Regions from separate parts of the Aminobacter sp. 01T433 genome, predicted to be linked through region 4. Evidence: predicted binding sites of a transcription regulator. Region 4 holds the regulator's gene; each other region holds the start of a gene.
What was found. Region 4 encodes LexA, which represses DNA repair genes until DNA is damaged. Its sites were predicted from a motif close to TGTTCNNNNTGTGTTCNG; they were not measured.
Positions count from the first base shown of each region.

Region 1: the regulator LexA is predicted to act here: its motif matches at 2,639-2,656, upstream of AC1DLV_RS01915 (DNA recombination protein RmuC).
Region 2: the regulator LexA is predicted to act here: its motif matches at 2,049-2,066, upstream of recA (recombinase RecA).
Region 3: the regulator LexA is predicted to act here: its motif matches at 1,906-1,923, upstream of parE (DNA topoisomerase IV subunit B).

Region 1 is NZ_JBFTPR010000001.1:377,494-381,165, forward strand. Features, by position in the region: gene AC1DLV_RS01905 (cation diffusion facilitator family transporter) at 1-856, shown strand, start outside; gene AC1DLV_RS01910 (GFA family protein) at 900-1,304, shown strand; gene AC1DLV_RS01915 (DNA recombination protein RmuC) at 1,340-2,605, opposite strand; gene def (peptide deformylase) at 2,709-3,239, shown strand; gene AC1DLV_RS01925 (FitA-like ribbon-helix-helix domain-containing protein) at 3,304-3,591, shown strand; gene AC1DLV_RS01930 (PIN domain-containing protein) at 3,588-3,672, shown strand, end outside.
Region 2 is NZ_JBFTPR010000009.1:204,581-208,252, reverse strand. Features, by position in the region: gene AC1DLV_RS17845 (pseudouridine-5'-phosphate glycosidase) at 21-947, opposite strand; gene AC1DLV_RS17840 (carbohydrate kinase family protein) at 968-1,909, opposite strand; gene recA (recombinase RecA) at 2,191-3,279, shown strand; gene alaS (alanine--tRNA ligase) at 3,527-3,672, shown strand, end outside.
Region 3 is NZ_JBFTPR010000008.1:159,563-163,234, reverse strand. Features, by position in the region: gene gcvP (aminomethyl-transferring glycine dehydrogenase) at 1-460, shown strand, start outside; partial or broken gene AC1DLV_RS16435 (GGDEF domain-containing protein) at 727-1,062, opposite strand; gene parE (DNA topoisomerase IV subunit B) at 1,995-3,672, shown strand, end outside.
Region 4 is NZ_JBFTPR010000012.1:150,579-154,250, forward strand. Features, by position in the region: gene AC1DLV_RS20785 (ComEC/Rec2 family competence protein) at 1-901, shown strand, start outside; gene lexA (transcriptional repressor LexA) at 954-1,673, opposite strand; gene AC1DLV_RS20795 (molybdopterin molybdotransferase MoeA) at 1,782-2,987, opposite strand; gene moaC (cyclic pyranopterin monophosphate synthase MoaC) at 2,988-3,470, opposite strand; gene trpC (indole-3-glycerol phosphate synthase TrpC) at 3,472-3,672, opposite strand, start outside.

The DNA of each region.
Region 1 (3,672 bases), on a different contig from region 4:
CGTGCATTCGCTGGTCGACACTGGCAACGGACTGTTGCTGCTCTACGGGCTCAATCGTGCGGCCCAGCCGCCTGACCGCCTGCATCCATTTGGCTATGGCCGCGAACTCTATTTCTGGAGTTTCATCGTCGCGCTCCTGGTCTTCGCGCTTGGTGCCGGCGTCGCCTTCTATGAAGGCATCATCCACATTCTTGACCCCGAGCCGATCGAAAACCCGCTCATCAACTACATCGTGCTTGGTCTGTGCATGGTGTTCGAGGGTGGTTCGTGGCTGGTGGCGCTCAAGGAATTCCGACGCTCCAAGGGCAATCTCGGCTACATCCAGGCGGTTCGCCGCAGCAAGGACCCAAGCGTCTATACCGTCCTGTTCGAAGACAGTGCCGCGCTGCTTGGCCTGATGATCGCGCTCGTCGGCATTTCCGCCGCGCAGTATTTCGAGCAGCCATGGCTCGATGGCGCCGCTTCCATCGGCATCAGCCTGATTTTGGGCGCAACGGCCGTATTCCTGGCCCGCGAGAGCAAGGGGCTCTTGATGGGCGAGCCGGCTTTGCCTGACGTGCAATCGTCGATCCTGGCGATCGCACAGGCCGATCCAGCGGTGGAAAAGGCCAATGGCGTGCTGACCGTGCATATGGGCCCCGAGCAGATCGTCGCCGGCCTGAGCCTCGATTTCGTCGATCACATCTCGGCTGCCGACATCGAGACATGCGTCGAGCGGCTGGAGGCGAAGCTCAAGGCGGAGGTTCCCGAGGTGACAGCGGTCTTCGTCAAGCCGCAGACGTCGCGGCTTTGGCGGGAACGGAGGGAGCGGATCGTGGACCGGTCGCCCGAGACGGCAAAACCCGAAAAGGATTAGGATGCCACTGGAATCATCAACTTTGTGAAATGGAGGACTTCCAGTGAAGATCGAAGGCGGATGCCATTGCGGCGCCATCACCTACAAGGCTGACGTAGATCCGGAAAAGACGGCAATCTGTCATTGCACCGACTGCCAGAAGCTGACCGGAACCGCGTTTCGCGTCACGGTGCAGGTGCCCGAAGCAAACATCGCATTCTTGGGCACGCCCAAGATCTATGTGAAGACAGGCGACAGCGGCAACAAGCGCGCACAAGGGTTCTGCGGCGAATGTGGCACACATTTGTTTGCAACCTCAGTCGGCGATGGACCCAAGGTCTACGGTCTCAGGGTCGGAACATCCGACCAGCGTGAACAGCTCGTTCCGCGTCGGCAGGTTTGGCATCGCTCAGCCCTGCATTGGCTGCCAGAGTTCGAGGGCATGGAGACCGCCGAGAAGGCTTCATAAGCCAGCTGGCCGACCGGAACCCAGCCAGGCTTCTGCTAATCGCGCTCGTCGACAACACGTAGCCTGAGCTGGCCGGTCTTGGAATCAGCGGTGCGGGCATTCGGTGCTTGCGGTTTCGCGGCCTCCTCCGCCGCGCTGGGATGCGAGGCGACGAACTCAAGCGCCTCGATCTTTTCGCCGCGCTTGGCGACCTTGGACGACGACACCAAAATATCGTCGATGTCCTTGCTGGCCTGGCTGAAATGGGTCTGAAGCTTGCGCACGCGCTCGTCGAGGCGGCCCACGTCTTCCATCAGGCGAATCACTTCGCCCTGGATCAGGTGGGCCTGCTCACGCATGCGGGCATCCTTGAGGATCGCCTGAATGACCTGGATCGACAGCATCAACAGCGAAGGCGAAACGATGACGATGCGGGCGCGGTGGGCGCGGTGCACCAGCGATTCGAAATTCTCGTGGATCTCGGCGAAGATCGACTCCGACGGCACGAACATGAAGGCGGTGTCCTGCGTCTCGCCCGCGATCAGGTATTTTTCCGAGATCGCCTTGATGTGCACCTCAAGGTCGCGCCGGAATGCCTGGGCTGCATATTTCTGTGCTTCCGCCGCGCCCTCGACGTCGGCTGCCGAGCGGATGGCGTTCCATGCCTCGAGCGGGAATTTGGCGTCGATCACCAGCGACGGCGCGCCGTTCGGCATCTTGACCAGGCAGTCCGGCCGGTTGTTGTTCGACAGCGTCGCCTGGAATTCGTAAGCGCCAAGCGGCAAGCCGTCGGCGACGATCGTTTCCATGCGTGACTGGCCGAAAGCGCCGCGCGTCTGCTTGTTGGACAAGATCGCCTGCAACTGCACGACCTGGCCGGCGAGCGACTGGATGTTGCCCTGGGCTGTGTCGATGACGGCCAGCCGCTCCTGCAGCTTGGCCAGGCTGTCATGCGTCGACTTGGTCTGCTCGACCATGGTCTGGCCGATGCGGCCGGTCATGGCGTCGAGGCGTTGGCCGAGCGATTGCGTGAGTTCCGCCTGGCGCGCGCCGAAGATATCGGCGACCGTGCCGAGACGTCCCTGCATCTCGGCCTGCGCCCGCAGGATGCCGGCCATACGGGCCTCGGCGTCGCGGGCATGGTCGGCGGCCTCTGCCGCGGCTACCGCGCGTGCCTTGGCTGAGCGCCACAGGGCGATCATCAGCACGGCGAGCAGGACAACGAACAACAACGCGCCAAAGCCGAGCGCCTGGCCGAGGGTGATGATGGTCGCGCCAAGCTGGGCGATCGGGGCGGACAGAATGCTGGAAAGCTCGTTCATCGCCGGCACCATAGCCGATTCGCCTCGCTTGGGCAGATCAAAACAGGAACATCATCATTTCAGACCAGTTGACGGTTTTATTCCGACATCTTAGTTGAAGCGCATGACGATCAAGCAGCTCATCCTCCTTCCCGATCCGCTCCTGCGTGAACAATCCAAGCCGATCGAACGCATCGACGACGGCGTGCGCAACTTCGCGCGCGACATGCTCGACACCATGTATGACGCGCCGGGCATTGGCCTCGCCGCGATCCAGGTCGGAGAGCCGATCCGGATGCTGGTGATCGACCTTGCCAAGGAAGGCGAGGAGCCAGCACCGCGCATCGTCATCAATCCCGAGATCGTTACCAGCGGCGATGACCGCTCGGTCTACGAAGAGGGCTGCCTGTCGATCCCCGATTATTACGCCGAGGTCGAGCGCCCGGCGACGGTGCGGGTCAAGTATCTCGACGAGCATGGCAAGCCCCAGGAAGTCGACGCCGACGGCCTGCTCGCCACCTGCCTGCAGCACGAGATCGACCATCTGAACGGCGTTTTGTTCATCGACTACATCTCCAAGCTCAAGCGCGACATGGTGATGAAGAAGTTCAAGAAGCTCGCCAAGGACCGTCCGCCGAGCCGCATGGTGGGGTAGTTTCTGCCCGTTTGCCGGTATCGTCACGGTCTGATATCATTGATATCAACCGATGGAGGCGCATATGGGCGACCTGCTGATCAGGAATATTCCGGAATCCGTCAAGGAAAGCTTGGCCGACAAGGCGCGCCAAGGCGGGCGTAGCCTGTCTGACGAGGCGACGTTGCGGCTGGCGCAGAGCTTGGCGGAAGAGAAAGAGGCGCCGGCGGACACCCGCAATGCCTACGAGATGCTGAGAAGCATCTTTCAGGAACACAATGCGCTGATGTCGGATGAGGACCACGAAGACTTCATGCAAGCCGTGGAAGAGATGCGCAAGGACATGGGGCGACCAGTCCCCGACCTTGAATGATCGTCCTTGATACGAATGTGATTTCGGAGGTACGCCTGCAGCGTCCGAACGCCAATGCTGTTGCCTGGTTGGCACGGCAGG
Region 2 (3,672 bases), on a different contig from region 4:
GTGCTTCCAGCGAAGGTAGTTCACGCCTTGGCCAGCGAAATTGCGACCTTTGCCGCCAACCGCGCATTGTTTTCGACCAGAGCGATATTGGTCTTGAGGCTCGCGCCGTTGGTCAGTTCCAGGATCTTGGCCAGCAGGAACGGCGTCACCGCCTTGCCTGAGATGTTCTGGGCTTCGGCTGCCTTCTGTGCTGCCTCGATATAGCCGGCCATCTTTTCGGTCGGGATCTCGTCGCTTTCAGGCACCGGGTTCGCAACCAGCATGCCGCCATCGAGCCCCAGAGCCGCGCGCGTCTCATAGAGACGGGCGATCTTTTCCGCCGCATCTAGCCTGAGCGGTGCCGCGTAGGGCGACTTGCGCGACCAGAAGGCCGGCACGATGTCGGAGCCGTAGGCCACAACCGGAACGCCGCGCGTTTCCAGCACCTCCAGCGTCTTTTCGATGTCGAGAATAGCCTTGGCGCCGGCCGAAACCACGATGACGGGCGTGCGCGCCAGCTCATCCAGGTCGGCCGAGATGTCGAAGCTCTTTTCAGCTCCCTTGTGCACGCCGCCGATGCCGCCAGTTGCAAAAACCTTGATGCCGACGAGATGAGCCGCAATCATCGTTGCGGCGACAGTTGTGCCGCCGGTGCGGCCTTCGGCAACGGCAAAGGCCATGTCGGCGCGCGACAGCTTCATGGCCCCGCCGGTCATGGCCAGCGACTCGCGCTCGCCGTCGGACAGGCCGATCTTGATGCGGCCGTTGATGACGGCAATGGTCGCCGGCACCGCACCGCCGTCGGCGATGATCTTTTCGACATTGGCCGCCATCGCGCTGTTGTCGGGATAAGGCATGCCATGCGTGATGATGGTGCTTTCGAGCGCGACGACCGGCTTGCCTGCCGCGAGTGCTGCGGCAACAGGGGCGTGGATGTCGATGAAGGGGCGGGCGGTCTCTGGCGTCATGTTGATCTCCTTGGGCCGCGTCATGCCATTTCCGAGGCTTGCGGCACAAGGGCCAGCACCGCGTCGAAGGCTGTTTGGTCGAGTTCGGGCACAGCCGAAGCGCTCTCTATGGCCAATACAGCTGCGGCAATGCCATGCCTGAGTGCATCATCAAGTGGCAGGCCACGCAGCAGCGCCACTGTTGTCGCACCCGCCAGTGCATCGCCCGCGCCGGTGACGTCGACCACCCGCCGAGGTGCGGGGGGCGAAACGACCAAAAGCCCTTGCGTGTCATAGGCAAAGACCGAGCTGCCGCCTGCGGTCACGACGCCACGCCGCAACCCCGCTGCCATGAGCCCGCGTGCGATCTCGGCCGGATCGGCATCCGTATCGGTGCCGGCGAGAACGGCCGCCTCGCGACGGTTCATGAACAGGCACGACAGCCCGTCGAGGATCGGCCTCAGCCGCACAGCCTTTGCCGGCGAAATGGCGATGGCAAACAGCGGGGTCGTACCCACAACCTCCGCCAGGCGCCAAAGGGCTGCCTCGGGCAGGTTGGCATCGCAAAGCACCGCATCGACCGCGCTGATCGCCTCGCGCAGCTTGGCGCGGCGCATCTGCTTGGGGAAGGCGAGTTCGTAGAGCCCCATGTCGGCAAGGGCGGCCACCACGTCGCCGTCGCGGTCGAGCAATGCGGTATAGCTTGGGGTCGCGCGGTCGAGGAACACCGCCGACAGGTCGGCGATGCCGTTGGCCAGGATTTCAGCGGCAACCGCTTCACCGGCCGCATCGCCGCCACGCACCGACATCAGCGAACCCACGGCACCTCGCCGAACAGCGCCGCGCAGCGCATTGAACGCCCCGCCGCCGACCTCCTCGCTCATGGCGCCTGGGATCGAGGCGCCCGGAACGAACGGAGCGGTCATGCGCCCGCGCCGGTCGACATGGGCGCCGCCGACGGCGAGGATTCTGGGTGACTTCATGCTGAGGCTGTCCGTTGGCGTTTGAGGCGGCAAACTTAGTGTTCCGGGCGAAAGGCGGCAACCGCTGCCGAATCGCCATTTGGCAAGGCACCGCAAGGGAAGTCGCGACCTCCATGCGACATCGGATCACGTGCGGCGTTGAAACAAAAAAAGAACATCACATGAAATACTGTTCAATATCAATAGTTTGAATGCTCTTGCCAAATGTGAACAAAACCGGTACAAATTTATATCGGCATCGGATAGACCGGCCTTCATTGATGACCACGGGGTGATGTATCATGGCTCAAAATTCATTGCGGCTTGTAGAGGAAAATTCGGTGGACAAATCTAAGGCTCTGGACGCGGCGCTGTCGCAGATCGAACGCGCCTTCGGCAAGGGCTCGATCATGCGCCTCGGCGCCAATGAGCAGGTTGTCGAGATCGCGACCGTCTCCACCGGTTCGCTCGGTCTCGACATCGCGCTCGGCGTCGGCGGCCTGCCGCGCGGGCGTATCGTTGAAATCTATGGGCCGGAAAGCTCGGGCAAGACGACGCTTGCTCTTCACACGATTGCCGAAGCTCAGAAGAAGGGCGGCATCTGCGCTTTCGTTGATGCCGAACACGCGCTCGATCCGGTCTATGCCCGCAAGCTTGGCGTCGACCTGGAAAATCTGCTGATCTCGCAGCCTGACACCGGTGAGCAGGCGCTGGAAATCTGCGACACTCTGGTGCGCTCCGGCGCAATCGACGTTCTGGTCGTCGACTCGGTGGCGGCTTTGACGCCGCGTGCCGAAATCGAAGGCGAGATGGGCGAGTCGCTGCCTGGCCTGCAGGCTCGTTTGATGAGCCAGGCGCTGCGCAAGCTGACCGCATCGATCTCGCGCTCCAACACCATGGTCATCTTCATCAACCAGATCCGCATGAAGATCGGCGTCATGTATGGTTCGCCCGAGACGACGACGGGCGGCAACGCGCTCAAGTTCTATGCTTCGGTCCGTCTCGACATCCGCCGCATTGGCTCGGTCAAGGATCGCGACGAGGTCGTCGGCAACCAGACCCGCGTCAAGGTGGTCAAGAACAAGCTGGCTCCGCCCTTCAAGCAGGTCGAGTTCGACATCATGTATGGCGAAGGCGTTTCCAAGACCGGCGAGCTCGTCGATCTCGGTGTCAAGGCTGGCGTGGTCGAGAAGTCGGGTGCCTGGTTCTCCTACAATTCGCAGCGTCTCGGCCAAGGCCGCGAGAACGCCAAGCTGTTCTTGCGCAACAATCCCGAAGCGGCGCGCGAAATCGAACAACTGCTCAGGCAGAATGCCGGTCTGATCGCCGAAAAGTTCCTTGAGAACGGTTCGCGTGAGGACGATAGCGACGACGAAGCCGGCGCGATGTAAGCGCGCTGGCGGCCGGTCGGCCAGGCGCTGACCTGCTTCAAGACAGACGATCTGAGCAACCGCCGGCCATCGTGCCGGCGGTTTGCGTTTGTGAAGGTGGTTTGCTGATCTGGGCGGCGGAATTGCGGATTTTTTGGCGATCCGGTGTTTCTGGACAGGGATAAAGTGGACGGCTAAAAGGCAGTTCCAATTTCCGTCTGAAAAGGGCGGGGTGCATCTGTTCAGGGCGGCGATCAAAGGCAGCGATATGAGTGGCGTGAACGAGATCCGGTCGACATTTCTCGACTACTTCAAGAAGAACGGGCACGAGGTGGTGGCCTCCAGTCCGCTCGTGCCGCGCAACGACCCGACCTTGATGTTCACCAATGCCGGCATGGTGCAGTTCAAGAACGT
Region 3 (3,672 bases), on a different contig from region 4:
TGAGTGCATCCTCGACACCCGCGTGCTCAAGGAAACCGCTGGCATCTCGGTCGAAGACATCGCCAAGCGCCTCATCGACTACGGCTTCCACGCCCCGACGATGTCGTGGCCGGTTGCCGGCACGCTGATGGTCGAGCCGACCGAGTCCGAGCCCAAGCACGAGATCGACCGCTTCTGCGCGGCGATGATCGCGATCGCTGGCGAAGCGGCGAAGGTCGAAAAGGGCGAGTGGCCGAAGGATGACAATCCGCTGGTAAACGCTCCGCATACGGCGAAAGAGACGCTGGTTGGGGATTGGAAGCACCCCTACTCGCGCCTCGAAGCGGCCTATCCGGGCGGCGATCCCGACACTGTGGCAAAGTACTGGCCGCCAGTGTCGCGCATCGACAATGTCGCCGGCGACCGCAACCTGGTCTGCGCTTGCCCGCCGCTGAGCGAGTATCTCGGCGCCGCCGAGTAAGCTGCCTCGAAGTATACGAAACGGCCGGACACTTTGTCCGGCCGCTTCTTTTTGTGAGTTTCGGTCATACTGTCTTGGACGACGGCCCCGCCGAATGGAGCGCTAGGCTTAGGCGGACAGGAGTTCGGGGGCATGCGCCCCCGCAAGGCCTGACGAATTGGCTGTAGCGACGCGATTGCGGCCGGCGCGTTTGGCCTCGTAGAGTGCTGCGCGGCAGCGGCCAACACCTCCTCCAAGGTCGATCCTTGTTCCTGACCAAAGCCGATGCCGACACTGACGGTGCTGCGAAGCGGCCCGAGCCTGGTCGCAACGATCTCGGCAGCGAAATCAGCGCCGATCACACGCGGAAGCTCGTTGGCCTTGTCCTCGCCGATCCTCGACATGACGATGGCGAATTCCTCGCCGCCGAGGCGAAAGCCGTCCACGCCATTGTGTACATGCTCCCTGATCACCTCGGCAAAGCGCTGCAGCACCCTGTCGCCAACGGGATGACCAAAGACGTCGTTGGTGCGCTTGAAATGGTCCATGTCGAACATGGCTACCGCCATCGAAGGTCCAAACAGGGTGTTTCCGTACAGGGTACTCAAAGCCCGACGGTTCATCAGCCCGGTCAGTGGGTCAGTCATCGCCTCCGCCGTAAGCTTGTTGTGGGTGCGCAAATGGTGAAGTGAAATCGTCAAGGCACCGACGACCGTCATGCAGGCGACGGCGACGATCGTGTTCAACCGCTCGGCCCAGTTGTCAGGAGTCCCATCAAGCGTCCATTGCCCATTTGCAGCCGGGACCAGGGCACAAAGGGCAAACGAGACCGCACAGCTGCCCGCAAGCATCGTAACGGCGGCAAGAATGCGCCAGTCATGGGTTCTGGTGATCCAGAATGCGCCGGCGATCATGACAAGCAGAACCGCCACCGTGGAATACGCAATCACGAACCCCATGCCATCGAAACCGGCGGCCGTAACGACGGCGATCAAAAGCATCAGCGCCGTCACCGGCAATGCCACAACCTTGTAGCTGGTCTTGTCGAGATATTGGCCCGTAGAACAAAAGATCAGGAAGAAACCTGCCACAAGCGTTGCCAACACAAATTGGGCGAGCCACGGCTCTGCGGCGCGGCCATATTGCCAAAAGGCGATGACATGGGCGACGAGAAGTAGTATTCCGGCCGCCATCGTGAGAACGAAATTCGCCTGACGCGCGGTCAGCCAGATAGCAAGCATGGTTCCGCTCAGACAGGCGCCGGACAATGCCGTCGCGAGCAGAAGGGAACCGAAATCGAGCACGAGGCGCCCCCGCCATCTTGTTTAGTTGATCGGCTAGCAGTTATTAATCATTTTGCCGCCCAGCAACCGCCAAAGGCGAGATCATCGGTCACGGTGAACCGCCAATTTTGGATAGCGTTTACGAATGGTTGCGTTGCGCGGTCGCATCCGACAACGTGTCGCACGAACATATCAGGAACTTCTATTGCGATGCTGGCAAAACTGGCACACTTGGCAAACTGATTCGCAGCATCGGAAAAACCGTATTGAGCATGGACGATAGCAACGATCTTTTTGGCAGCCTCGACAAGCAGCCTCCCCGCCCCGTTTCCCGCCCGGCGGATCCGTTGGTGCAGGCTGCAGCAGCAGCCAAGCGCCCCGCACCGGCCGCCAAGGATGGCAGCGAAGGTTATGACGCCAGCCACATCGAGGTTCTGGAAGGGCTGGAGCCGGTGCGCCGCCGTCCAGGCATGTATATCGGTGGCACTGACGAAAAGGCGCTGCACCACCTCTTCGCCGAAGTCATCGACAATTCGATGGACGAGGCCGTCGCGGGCCATGCGACTTTCATCGAGGTCGATCTCGATGCCGAAGGCTTCTTGACCGTCACCGACAACGGCCGCGGCATGCCTGTCGACCCACATCCGAAATTCAAGGACAAGTCGGCGCTCGAAGTCATCATGACGATGCTGCACGCCGGTGGCAAATTCGATTCCAAGGTCTACGAAACGTCAGGCGGCCTGCATGGCGTCGGCGTGTCGGTGGTCAACGCCTTGTCCGACCAGCTTGAAGTCGAGGTCGCGCGCGGCCGCCAGCTCTATCGCCAGCGCTTCTCGCGCGGCGTGCCGCAAGGCGGGCTGGAGAACCTCGGCGACGTGCACAACCGGCGCGGCACAAAGGTGCGGTTTCACCCGGATCCTGATATTTTCAAGGGGGCGCATTTCGAACCGGCCCGCGTCTACAAGATGGCGCGCTCCAAGGCCTATCTATTCGGCGGCGTCGAAATCCGCTGGAGCTGCGATCCTGCGCTACTGAAGGAAAAGGACGAGACGCCGGCCAAGGCGGTGTTCCACTTCCCCGGTGGTCTCAGCGACTATCTCAAGGCCTCGCTCGGCGACGAGATGCAGGTCACCCGCGAGATTTTCTCGGGCAAGACCGAGAAGCAGGGCGGCCACGGCGCGATGGAATGGGCCGTCACCTGGTATGGCGGCGACGGCTTCATCAACTCCTATTGCAACACCATTCCGACCGGCGACGGCGGCACCCACGAAATGGGTTTCCGCAACGTGCTGACGCGTGGCCTGCGCGCCTATGCCGACCTCGTCGGCAACAAGCGCGCCTCGATCATGACCAGCGAAGACGTGATGATCTCGGCAGCTGGCATGCTGTCGGTGTTCATCCGCGAACCAGAATTCGTCGGCCAGACCAAGGACAAGCTGGCGACCGTCGAAGCCATGCGGCTTGTCGAGACCGCGATCCGCGATCCGTTCGATCACTGGCTTGCCGACAATCCGCAGGAAGCTTCCAAGCTGCTCGACTGGGTCATCGCGCGCGCCGACGAGCGCGTGCGCCGACGCCAGGAAAAGGAAGTTTCGCGCAAGAGCGCCGTGCGCAAGCTGCGCCTGCCCGGCAAGCTCGCCGACTGCACGCAGAATGCCGCCGCCGGTGCCGAGCTGTTCATCGTCGAGGGCGACTCGGCAGGTGGCTCGGCCAAGCAGGCGCGCGACCGCAAGATGCAGGCGATCCTGCCGTTGCGCGGCAAGATTCTCAACGTCGCCAGTGCTGGCCACGACAAGCTTACCGCCAACCAGCAGATCGCCGACCTGATCCAGGCGCTTGGCTGCGGCACACGCTCGAAATACCGCGACGAAGACCTTCGCTACGACCGCGTCATCATCATGACCGACGCCGACGTCGACGGTGCCCACATCGCTTCGCTGTTGATCACCT
Region 4 (3,672 bases):
CTCGGTGCTGGTGATGCCGTTTGCGGTCCTAGCCGGCATCTTCATGCCGCTTGGTCTCGAAGGGCTATTTCTCGATGTAATGGGCATCGGCCTGAAGGCCATGATCGCCCTTGCAAAGTGGTTCTCCGAGCGTTCGCCCATCGATGCGGTCGGTCTGGTGTCGACCCATGCCGTTGTCTTCGTGACCGCCGCACTGGTCATCGCATCGATCGCCACAACCTGGTTGCGGGTCGCCGCCATGCCATTTGCCGCTCTCGGCGTTCTGTCGCTGGTGGAAACCGAAACGCCTGTCGTCCTCGTCTCCGAAGATGGCCGCCTGGTGGGGGTGCCGATCGGAGACCAAAAGCTCGCGGTCAATCGCGCTCGACCAAACGAGTTCACAGTCGACAATTGGAAACGGACTTTAAAAACCGAGGCGTTTGTCGGCCCCATCCGTATCAACTCCGACGGTTCGACAAATCCGAAGGACTCGGGCAACTCCAGCGATCCAAGCAGCACCGACGAGCCTACTGAATTTGTCTGCAGCGATGGCCTTTGCCTGGTTCAGCATCCATCTGCGGGCTTGATCGCGCATGCTGAACACGCGGCCGCCGCCAGGCGCGTTTGCGCAAAGACTGATCTCATCGTTTTGAAAGACGCCACGACGAAGGACATCTGCCCAGGCTCAACCGTGGCAGTGCTCACCAGCCGCGAACTCGCCCGTCTGGGCAGCGCCGAGATATTCGTGAAGCCGGAATCGGGCAAGAAAAGTCGGCAACTAGAAATCCGCCACGCTGTATCAGAGCCATATCGCCCGTGGCACACGCAGCGCGAATTCTCTCGCGAGGCGAGGGGCCTGCCGCCCTATCAGCGCGCAGTCAAACGCCCGAAATCGCCGGAGACCGCAAAGCCGGCCAAATAGCCGGACCAAACTGAGCAACATCGAACAGGCCGAGACGCGCCGAATCGGCCGTTCAGGAATAGCGGCGGATCAACCCGACAAGCTTGCCCTGGACCTTGACCCTGTCTGGCCCGAAGATGCGGGTCTCGTAGGCCGGGTTGGCAGCCTCGAGAGCAATCGAGGCGCCCTTGCGGCGGAAGCGCTTGAGGGTCGCTTCCTCGTCGTCGACTAGTGCAACAATGATCTCGCCGGGGTTGGCGGTGGTCGAACTGCGAATGACGACTGTATCGCCGTCGAAGATGCCAGCCTCGATCATCGAGTCGCCCTTGACCTCGAGCGCGTAATGCTCGCCGCCCATGATCATATCCGGCGGCACTGCTATCGAATGGGTCTTGTGCTGGATGGCGTCGATCGGCACGCCGGCAGCGATACGTCCCATCACAGGAATGGTCACGGCCGCGCCAGCATCATCGTCATTGCCGGCGGACATGGAGCGCGACGGTTCAGGCCTGCGTCCAAGGCTGCCCTCAATGACGCTCGGCGAGAATTTCCGCGCCGCGTTGAGGCCTGGTGCGATGGAATCGGGCATGCGCAGCACTTCAAGCGCACGTGCCCGATTGGGCAGGCGTCGGATGAAGCCACGTTCTTCGAGTGCCGTGATCAGGCGATGGATGCCAGATTTGGAGGCGAGGTCGAGCGCTTCCTTCATTTCGTCGAAGGATGGCGGGATGCCTGTCTCCTTCAATCGCGAGTGGATGAACAGCAAAAGCTCATGTTGTTTGCGCGTCAGCATCGCCACCCCCGAGGAATCAGAAGAAAAACAAACCCAGAACAAAACACTATCTGTTCCAGTTGTGTTCTGCAACCGTTTATATCTGATGAAGGGAGGAGGCGGTTTCGTTCAGCGCAGCATCATCACGCGGCACGCACTGCCAGATTCGGCGGCTGGTGCGAAGGGTTCACGCATGATGGCGCAATTGGCGTCGGCGAGCGTGCGCAGCATCGACGAATCCTGGACCAGATATGGCGTAACTATGAGGCCGTCAGGCGTCTCGCGTGCAATGGCGCGAACGAAATCCTGGCGCAAATCGTTTGGTGCCATCGCCGTATCGAGCACGGCGTTGCGAATGTCGGGCGCATAGGGCCGCCCGCCAAGCTTCGCCAGCAAAGGCTTCAGGAAGATATGCGCGCAGATCAGGCTGGCGACCGGATTGCCGGGCAGGCCGACGCAACGTGTCTTGACAAGGCGGCCGAACATCAGCGGCTTGCCGGGACGCATGGCGATCTTCCAGAAATCGAGATCCATGCCGAGCCCGGTCAGAACGCCGTGGACCAGGTCGTGGTCTCCGACCGAGGCCCCGCCGAGCGTGACGATGACGTCGGCCTCGGCTTCGAGCGCCTGGGCGATGAGGGCTGAGATGGCATCCTTGCGGTCGGCTGCGATACCGAGGTCAAGCACGCGCGCGCCGACTGACCGGGCGATTGCTCCGACACCATAGGAGTTGGATGCGATGATCTGGTCAGGGCCAGGGTTGCTGCCGGGTGGGAGCAGTTCGTCGCCCGTGGCGATGATGGCGACCAGTGGCGCGCGAACCACTGCCATTGCAGGGTGGTTGGCGGCGGCGATCAGCGACAGGGCCGCAGGATCGAGCACGCGGCCGGCGTCGAGAATCAGATCGCCATGTTTGAAATCGAGACCCTTGGCGCGGATATTGCGTCCAAGAATCGCCGGTTCCAGCACGTCGATCTCGCCATTGCCGATATCGCTGACATTTTCCTGGATGACGACAGTGTCCGCGCCGCTGGGCACAGGTGCGCCGGTGAAAATGCGCACGCTCTCGCCTTGCGCCACAGCGCCTGTGAACTGCTTGCCGGCAGGAGCCTCGCCGATGACCTTCAGCCGTGCCGGCAGGGATGCGATGTCGGCGGCGCGGACAGCGTACCCATCCATGGCCGAGGCATCGAAAGGAGGCTGGGTGCGCAAGGCAAACAACGGGCTTGCCAGCACGCGTCCTGAAGCTTCACTGAGACCGACCGTCTCCCAGCCGCTGGGTTCAGCGCCGTCGAGCAGGCGTTCCAGCGCCTCGGTGACGGGCAGAAGCGCCATCTATTCGACCGCCTTGTAGTCGCCCGACTTGCCGCCGGTCTTTTCGACCAGCCTGATGCCGGAAATCACCATGCCCCGGTCGGCGGCCTTGGCCATGTCGTAGATGGTGAGACAGGCGACCGACGCGGCCGTCAGCGCCTCCATCTCGACGCCAGTCTTCCCGGTGACACGCGCAAGTGCCGTCACGCGAAGACCGGGCAGGGCCTCGTCCGGCTCGATCTCGACCGAAACCTTGGTCAGCAGGATCGGGTGGCAGAGCGGCACGAGTTCGTGCGTGCGCTTGGCGGCCATGATTCCGGCTATGCGGGCGGTGCCGAGCACATCGCCCTTCTTGGCGTTGCCCGAAAGAATCAACGCCAGGGTTTCGGCACGCATGATGACAGCGCCTTCGGCAATCGCCGTGCGGGTGGTCTCGGCCTTGTCGCCGACATCAACCATGTTGGCTTCGCCCGTGGCACCGATATGAGTGAGGGTTGTCGCCATATCAGACGCTTGCAGCCTGGGGCGTGCCGTCGAGAAGCGCGCGCGTGGCGGATGCCACATCGGCCTGCCGCATCAGGCTTTCGCCGACAAGGAAGCTGCCAATGCCGGATTTTTCCAGACGCAGGCAATCGGCATGGGTGAAGATGCCGCTTTCGCCAACCAGAAGCCGGTCGGTCGGGACCATGGGCGCAAGACGCTCCGA